Regions from separate parts of the Delftia sp. GW456-R20 genome, predicted to be linked through region 2. Evidence: riboswitches for the same ligand, from Rfam matches in the RefSeq annotation. Region 2 holds a riboswitch; the other holds the start of a gene.
The links. Region 2 has a riboswitch for glycine ahead of A4F85_RS21540 (D-amino acid dehydrogenase). Riboswitches for the same ligand answer to the same signal wherever they lie in the genome.

Region 1: another riboswitch for glycine. It lies ahead of gcvT (glycine cleavage system aminomethyltransferase GcvT); the one in region 2 lies ahead of A4F85_RS21540 (D-amino acid dehydrogenase).

Annotation. Positions count from the first base shown of each region.
Region 1 covers NZ_LWCN01000003.1:321,031-325,445, forward strand. Annotated here, with positions in the region: gene A4F85_RS02800 (fatty acid--CoA ligase) at 1-1,164, opposite strand, end outside; glycine riboswitch at 1,334-1,445, shown strand; glycine riboswitch at 1,461-1,579, shown strand; gene gcvT (glycine cleavage system aminomethyltransferase GcvT) at 1,639-2,772, shown strand; gene gcvH (glycine cleavage system protein GcvH) at 2,909-3,283, shown strand; gene gcvP (aminomethyl-transferring glycine dehydrogenase) at 3,355-4,415, shown strand, end outside.
Region 2 covers NZ_LWCN01000004.1:3,630,575-3,634,989, reverse strand. Annotated here, with positions in the region: gene A4F85_RS21545 (FIST signal transduction protein) at 1-899, shown strand, start outside; gene A4F85_RS21540 (D-amino acid dehydrogenase) at 941-2,272, opposite strand; glycine riboswitch at 2,365-2,475, opposite strand; gene A4F85_RS21535 (beta strand repeat-containing protein) at 3,127-4,415, shown strand, end outside.

The DNA.
Region 1 (4,415 bases), on a different contig from region 2:
GGGGCCGCGCACCAGGATCTCGCCCACCTCGCCGGGCAGGCAGGCCTCGGCCGGATCGGTGGGGGCGTTGTCTTCGCGCAGGCGCGCCACGATGAGGTCATGGCCCATGGAGGGCAGCCCCGCCGAGCCCGCGTGCGAGAGTTGCTCGCGCGGCAGGAGGATGGACATGCAAGGTCCCATCTCGGTGGTGCCGTAGACCTGGACCAGGTCGCTGCCGACCTTGCGTGTCCATTCGCGGATCAGGTGCGGCGCCATGGAGGCGCCGCCGTACTCCACCAGCCGCAGCGCGGGCGCCTGCTCGGGCGAGGCGATGGGGTCGGCCAGCAGCATGGTGACCATGGTGGGCGCCGCGAAGAAGAAGCTCACGCGCTCTTCGCGGATCAGGCGCCAGGCCTCGGTCACGTCAAAGCGGCGCAGCAACACCTGGGTGGCCCCGGCCTGCAGGCGCGGCAAAAAGCTGGTGTGCAGCTCGGCCGTGTGGTTGAGCGGCGCCATGGCCAGGCCCACGTCGTCGCGCGTGAACTGCATGGTCTGGTGCATGAGGGCGTTGTGCGCCAGCTTGCTGCGGTGCGTATGCAGCACGCCCTTGGGCCGGCCCGTGGTGCCGCTGGTGTACATGAGGATGCAGGGGTCGCTCTCGCGCACATGGGCCTGGGGCGGCGCGCTGCTGCGGCCCCTGGCCAGGGCGGACAGGCGCTGCGTGGCCCAGACCGGCAGCGGGTCGGCCGGGGCATCGTCGGCAAAGATCCAGTGCTCGATGCCCGTGCCAATGCCGCCGCCTTCGGCCTTGAGCAGGGCCTGGGCGCGTGCGGCCACCTCGCCGCCCTCGTGCTCGAACACCAGGGCGCGCGCAGCACCGTCCTTGAGGATGAAGGCCAGCTCCTGCGCCGCCAGCCGGTAGTTGATGGGATTGAAGATGGCGCCCAGGCGCGCGGCCGCCAGCATGGTGAAGACAAAGGCCGGCGTGTTGTAGAGAAAGGCCGCGACCACGTCGCCATGGCCTATGCCCAGCTCGGCCAGGCCGTGGGCGTGGCGGTTGACTTCGGCATCGAGCTGGGCGTAGGTCCAGGCGCGGCGCTCGCCGCCCTCCCAAGCGACCAGTGCTTCCTTGTTCGGCAGGTAACGTGCCGGCCAGGCCAATGTGTCTCCCAGCGTCTGCTGCATGTGCGCTTCTTCCTTCTCGCTCACGAGATTTCATATATCGATGCATCTCAATGTAGGAGATTTTTTAGACAGTTATGCAATTTGCAAATGCATCCATGCAGGCAAGCGCATGGAACGGCAGTCGGCCCGCGGAAATCCCGAAGCCGCGCGGACGCTGGCCGCAGCTAGAATGCGCCGGTCAGGAGAGAGTGCCCGCCCGGCCGCAATGGTCACAGGCAGCGGCACCGCCGAAGGCGCAGGGTTCGCCCCGAACGCTCAGGCAAAAGGACTGGCACCGCCTGCCGCCACGGCCGCAGGCGTTCCTAGCTGGAGAGAGATGCAGGGCACGGCGGTGTGCCCCATCCACCGAAGGAGCAAGCCCCACGCATGGAAGGTGCGGGTGAATCTCTCAGGTAAAGCGGACAGCAGGGCAGGACATCCCGGGATTCCGGGATGGCGTTGTGCCTTGCCCCTTGCCGAAAAGAGAGTCCCTCCTTGACCGCTGCCTCCACCACCGATCTGCTCAAGACCCCGCTGTTCGACCTGCACCAGGAACTGGGCGCGCGCATGGTGCCGTTTGCCGGCTACTCCATGCCCGTGCAATACCCGCAGGGGCTGATGGCCGAGCATCTGCACACGCGCGAGGCGGCAGGCCTGTTCGATGTCTCGCACATGGGCCAGATCAGCCTGCGCGGCCCGGATGCCGACGCGGCGCTGGAATCGCTGCTGCCCATGGACGTGCTGGGCCTGGGCGAACACCGCCAGCGCTACGGCCTGCTGCTCAACGACGCGGGCGGCATTCTGGACGACCTGATGTTCGTGCGCCGCGAGGACGACCTGTTCCTGATCGTCAACGGCGCCTGCAAGCACGAAGACCTGGCGCACATCCAGGCCCGCATCGGCCAGCGCTGTGAAATCGAGCCCCAGTTCGACCGGGGCCTGCTGGCGCTGCAGGGCCCGCAGGCAGCAGCCGCCATGGAGCGCCTGCTGCCCGACACGGCCGGGCTGGTGTTCATGACGGGCGGCCACTTCGACTGGGAAGGCGCCGAGCTGTACATCACGCGCAGCGGCTATACCGGCGAGGACGGCTTCGAGATCTCCCTGCCCGCCAGCCACGCCGAGGCCTTTGCCCGTGCCCTGCTGGCCCAGCCCGAAGTCAGGCCCGTGGGCCTGGGCGCGCGCAATTCGCTGCGCCTGGAAGCCGGCCTGTGCCTGTACGGCAACGATCTGGACACGACCACCACCCCGGCCGAGGCCGCCCTGAACTGGGCCGTGCAGAAGGTCCGCCGCATTGGTGGCGAGCGCGAAGGCGGCTTTCCCGGCGCGGCCACCGTGCTGGCCCAGCTGCAGTCGCCCGAGCTGCTCACGCGCAAGCGCGTGGGCCTGGTGGCCCTGGAGCGCGTGCCCGTGCGCGAAGGCACGGAGCTGCTGGATGCCAGCGGCCGCAAGGTCGGCCAGGTCACCAGCGGCCTGCTGTCGCCCACGCTGAACCAGCCCGTGGCACTGGCCTATGTGGAGCCGGGCAGCGCCGCCATCGGCACCACGCTGCAGGCCATGGTGCGCGGCAAGGCCGTGCCCATGCAGGTGCAGGCCACGCCCTTCGTGGCGCCCCGCTATCACCGCGGTTGAGGACAGCCTGCGCGCTTGGCGTGGATCGAGTTCGGCGGATTCGTTTTTCCTGCCATCGCATGCCGCTACAGTGCGCACTGACCTTTCTCAAACCGCCTTTCACAGGTTTCTTTTTCAGTTTCTATCGGAGCAAGCCATGAGCATCCAGTATTCCAAGGACCACGAATGGATCAACGCCGCCAACCCTGACGCGGCCATCGTCGGCATCACCCTCCACGCGCAGGATGCGCTGGGCGACGTGGTGTTCGTCGATCTGCCCGCCGTGGGCACCAGCTTCAACCAGGGCGATGTGGCCGGCGTGGTCGAGTCCGTCAAGGCCGCCGCCGATGTCTACATGCCCGTCAGCGGCGAGATCGTCGAAGTCAACGAAGCCCTGCGCGACGACCCCTCCCTGGCCAACAGCGACCCGCTGGGCGAAGGCTGGTTCTTCAAGGTCAAGCTCAGCGACGCAGGCCAGCTGGCCGCGCTGCTCGACGAAGCCGCCTACACGGCCTTCGCACAGAGCAACTGACGCCACTTTCCAGCCAGGACGGGCGCCAGGGCCCGCCCTGGCGCTTTTCAGCTTTTGAGACAGGTCCCTCCATGCTGATGTCCTCCACCCAGCCCCTTGCCGCCCTCGAGAACGCCACCGAATTCGTGGCCCGCCATATCGGCATTGCGCCCGAAGACGAGGCCCACATGCTCAGCGCCATTGGCGCGGCATCGCGCGATGCGCTGATCGACGCCATCGTCCCGCCCTCCATCCGGCGCCACCAGCCCATGGCGCTGCCGCCGGCGGCCACCGAGGCACAGGCGCTGGCCGAGCTCAAGGCGCTGGCAGGCCGCAACCAACTGCTCAAAAGCTTCATCGGCCAGGGCTACTACGGCACGCACACGCCCGGCGTCATCCTGCGCAACATTCTGGAGAACCCCGCCTGGTACACGGCCTACACGCCCTACCAGGCCGAGATCTCGCAAGGCCGCATGGAGGCCCTGGTCAACTTCCAGACCATGGTCTGCGACCTGACGGCCATGCCGATTGCCAACGCCTCCATGCTGGACGAGGCCACGGCGGCCGCCGAGGCCATGACGCTGGCCAAGCGCTCCGTCAAAAGCAAGAGCAACCGTTTCGTGGTGGCCGGCGATGCCCATCCCCAGACCATCGAAGTCATCCAGACGCGCGCCGCGCCGCTGGGCATCGAGGTGCTGCTGGCCAACTCGCTGGAAGAATGGAACCAGCTGATGGAGGGCGACTACTTCGCCGTGCTGGCCCAGTACCCCGCCACCAGCGGCCGCATTGACGATCTGCGCGCCGACGTGGACAAGGCCCATGGCAAGCAGGCCGCCTTCATCGTGGCCACCGACCTGCTGGCGCTGACCCTGATCACGCCGCCCGGCGAATGGGGCGCCGACATCGTGGTGGGCACCACCCAGCGCTTTGGCATGCCCATGGGCGCGGGCGGCCCGCACGCCGCCTTCATGGCCTGCCGCGACGAGTTCAAGCGCTCCCTGCCCGGCCGCCTGGTCGGCGTGAGCGTGGACGTGCATGGCAAGCCCGCCTACCGCCTGGCACTGCAGACGCGCGAGCAGCACATCCGCCGCGAAAAGGCCACCTCCAACATCTGCACGGCCCAGGTGCTGCCCGCCGTGGTGGCCAGCATGTA
Region 2 (4,415 bases):
ATGCGCCGGGCGGCGAGGCCGGGTTCACGGCCCATTCGGCCCTGGTCCATGCCGGAGGCGGCCAGCCCGAGCTGGCCGAGTTGCTGTACGAGCTGTCCGAGCGCACCGAGTCCGGCCTGCTGTTCGGCGGCGTGGGCGATGACGGGGACGATGGCGTGGAGGGCGTGCAGATCGCCTGCCGCACCGAGGACCTGCATGCGCAGCATGCGGATGCGCGCGGCATTTTCAGTGGAGGCTTCTCGGGCGTGGCCTTCGGTGCGGGCGTGCCCTGCATCACGGGCATGGCCCAGGGCTGCGTGCCGCTGGGCGAGGGCCTGGAGATCACCGAGGCGCGCGGCGCCCTGGTCACCGGGCTCAATGGAGATCCGGCCTTGCAGCGCCTGCTGCAACTGCTGGGCGTGGAGCTGGAAGGCAGCGACTGGCAGCCCGCGCTGACCACGGTGCGCAGCACGCTGGCGGCCATTGCGCCGCCGGGCCGGGGCATGGCCCACGGCGTGCTCACCGAAGAGGCCCAGGTGCTGACCCTGGTCGGGCTGGACCCGCTGCGCCAGGGCGTGGCCCTGTCATCGGCCGTGGAGGCCGGGCATTCGGTGATCTTCTGCCGCCGCCAGGCCCAGGTCGCGCGCCAGGAACTGCTGCAACTGGGCGCTGCGCTGCGCGATGCGGCGGAGCCCGAGGAGGCGGCGCCCGAAGGCGAGGCACAGCCCCGCATCCGTGGCGCCATCTACATCAGTTGCCGGGGCCGCGGCGGCGGCCTGTTCGGCGGCCCCGATGCCGAACTGCGCACCCTGCGCCACGCACTGGGCGATGTGCCATTGATCGGCTTCGTCGCCGAAGCCGAGATCATGGACGCCCGCCTGCACCGCTTCGCCGGGGTGTTGACGGTGTTCACTGCCTAGGCATCGTACACGCCGTAGACACGGTACACACCGTCTGCACCTCAGACCGCGCGCGGGCGCACCGTGCCTGCGCTGCGATCCGGGTCCATGGCTGCAGCCCCCAGAAAATCGAAATCCACGGCCGGCTGCCTGCCGCTGACCAGGTCGGCCAGCGCCATGCCGGAGCCGCAGGCATGGGTCCAGCCCAGCGTGCCGTGGCCGGTGTTCAGGAACAGGTTGGCGATGGGCGAGCGCCCGATCAGCGGCACATTGCTGGGCGTGGCGGGGCGCAGGCCGCTCCAGAACTGGGCGCGCCCGGTATCGCCGGCGCCGGGGAACAGCTGCTGCACGCGCCGCACGATGGCCTCGCAGCGCACGGGGTCCAGGTTGCGGTCGTAGCCGTTGAACTCGGCCGTGCCGGCAATGCGCAGGCGGTCGCCCTGCGCGCCGGTGTAGCGCGAGAACACCAGCTTGAACTCATCGTCCGTGAGGCTGACCTGGTAGGCCTTGGCGGGGTCCAGCACCGGCAGGGTCACGGAGTAGCCCTTTGCCGGGTAGATGGGCAGGTGCAGCCCCAGCGGCTGGGCCAGCAGCGGGCTGAACGAGCCCATGGCCAGCACATAGGCGTCGCCCTGGATGCGTTCGTAGCGGCCGTCGGCATTGGTCACCTCCACATGGTCGATATGGCGGCTGGCGCCCGCACCCGTGGTGCGCAGCGCCATGACGTGGTGGCCGTGGCGGAACTGCACGCCCGTGGTGGTGGCAATGCGTGCCAGCTCGCGCGTGAAGAGGTTGGCGTCGCCCGATTCATCCTCGGCCGTATAGGTGGCGCCCGCTATCTGCCCGCGCACATGGGCCAGGGCCGGCTCCAGGCGCACGGCCTCGTCGGCGTCGATCAGGCGGCGGTCGCAGCCCAGGGCCTGCATCTGCTCGGTGGGCTTGAGAGCGCCCTCGAACTCGCGGGCGTTCGTGTAGAAGTGCAGGATGCCCTGCATGCGCTGCTCGTACTGGATGCCGGTGTCCGATCGCAGCTGCTGCAGGGCCTCGCGGCTGTAGGTGCCCAGGCGAACGATCTGCCGGATGTTGTGGCGCGTGCGCGCGGGCGTGCAGTTGCGCAGGAAGGACAGGCCCCAGAGCCACTGGCGCATGTCGGCGCGCAGGCGGAACAGCAGGGGGGCGTCCTGCCGGCCCAGCCAGCCCAGCAACTTCAGCGGTGCGCCGGGGTTGGCCCAGGGTTCGGCATGGCTGACCGAGATCTGCCCGCCGTTGGCAAAGCTGGTTTCGGCGCCGGGCGCAGCCTGGCGGTCGATGACGGTCACTTCATGACCGAGAGATTGCAGATAGTAGGCCGAGGCGGTGCCGATCAGGCCGGCTCCGAGAACGATGACGCGCATGACAATGCCCTTTCAAAGGCATGTGCCGGTCACGCGGAAGCTGGTAGCTATGGATTCAATAGCAAGCAGCCGGCGTCCGTCGTGACGCAGCTGCCGCTCCCCCTGTCCTTGGAACCTGAGAGATTCACCGCCGTCCATGGGAACGGGGCTTGCTCCTTCGGTGCGCCGCATATTGCGTGCGGCGGCTCTCCAGACGGCATGTTGTGTTTGCAGTACGGAACCTGAGCGTGTATGGGAGTTTGCGCCTTCGGTGAGGCTCGGCACCGTGGTGCCCGCCTGCTCTCCTGCAGCGGCGATTCTATGTGGCTTGCGCAGCCGGTTCCAGTCGTACTGGGGATACCACCAGTTACTACCTGTATGTGGTGTGGCTGATTCAGGGTATTCCCTAGATCGCTCAAGCGCCTCCCTCGTAGCGCTGGTATGAGTCTCCGATTTCATGTAAAAAAACTATTGAAATAGAAAAAAACATGATTTAGCCTATCGATGTGTGCAGTGGTTTGTCAGTGCATGTTCTGGTCGATTGGACCTGCATGGGTTAACCATGGGTTGTGTATATGTCTGATAGGCGACTTACCGTTGCACAGGTGCAGGTCCATGGAAACTGGCCCGGCACTGAAAAAATACAAGCACGGTGAATATGGTTTGTGGAGGGAGGAATGATTTGCGTCGCAAACCCGACTGAAAGCGTGTTCGGCTCAATGGGCAGCGGAGCAGCTCGCAAACGTTGATGGAAATCCACCTTTTTGATTGACGCGCAGGATCTGCGCGAAACATTTTGCTTCCAAACTCACCGGCTGCAAGGTGAGTTGTGAGCTCGTGATTCAAATAGAACTATTCGAGGTACGGCGATGCAAATGCGCTGGGTACAACTGATGGCCATTGCCATTGGGAAAATCATTTTCCTGTCATATCTCCTTGAGAAAACGGGGAATATCATGCATGCTCTCAATCGCCTGCCTGGTTCGGCATTTTTTCGCAAGTGGCGTGCAGCGAAGTGCCTTTTCTCTTTGCTGCTGCTTTCATGCGCGGGTATCTCATCCACGGCACTGGCGGCGACCGTCGTCTTCACGGTCACCGACAACAGCGACGCTCCCAATGCCAATGCAACGACACCAACCACCTGTGTCAGCACGCTGGGAGGCACCTTTGCTGGCGCATGTACGCTGCGAGCGGCCATTCAGGCAGCCAACTACACGCTGCAAACGCTGGATCCGAGTGCCGATGTTTCCATCGTCTTTGCGCCGACACTGACTACGTCGGTACGAACCATACAGAGTGGGACATCCAAGGATGCGGCCGGAAACCTCCATCCGTATGTCGACAATCAGACGGTTTACGTGCGCTGTGCCAACACATTCGTCAGCGGAGCCCAGTCCGGCGCCGTGACGGGAGCCACCAATGCCTGTGGTCAAACCCAGATGATCAGCGGCGGCGATACGGGCACCACCACTGGTGCCGGTGGTGCCTGGTACTGGCTCAAAGGCACCGTGCCAGCCGGCACGGGCTCATTGACCATCGATTTCGGGGGAGTCATACAAGTCCAGAACTGGGCGGACTCCGCCTGGGAAACCTTTTATCTTGGTGGGAAGAATATCACTCTCACCAATTCGCCCAACATGACCTGTGGCGAAGCGGTATTCGTCGTTGGCTCCTCAGCAAACAATGTCATCATTGATCGCGTCGGTCTGGTGAATGTGGCGCCAACCCCTGCGGGAGAGGGGACGCCGTTCAACTGCGAGCTGTACGCGGAGATTCATCAAGGCGCACAAAACGTATTCTTTGCCAATAGCACAATCAACTCCGCGATATGGAATGGAAATTACGGCAATAACAAGGGCTCGGCCATTTCCGTTGCCGCAAGCAACGGTGCAGGCACGGTTTCCAACATCGTTGTCGATAATTTCACGGTAACGAATCTGCCCAACCCTATCGGGGGAATGCAGCTCGAGCAGTTTTTCCAGGTCATGTCGAACATGACCGTCAACGGATTGACGATCAAAAATTCGAATATCGCACTGAGCCCGACTGGTGGAAATGCGCCCAGGGCCGTGGTGTCGGTTGATGGAACGATCAGCCTGGCCAATGGAATTGGTCTGGCCGTGACGGGTAATACCTTCTCGCTGCCTATCGCCGCCTATACCGG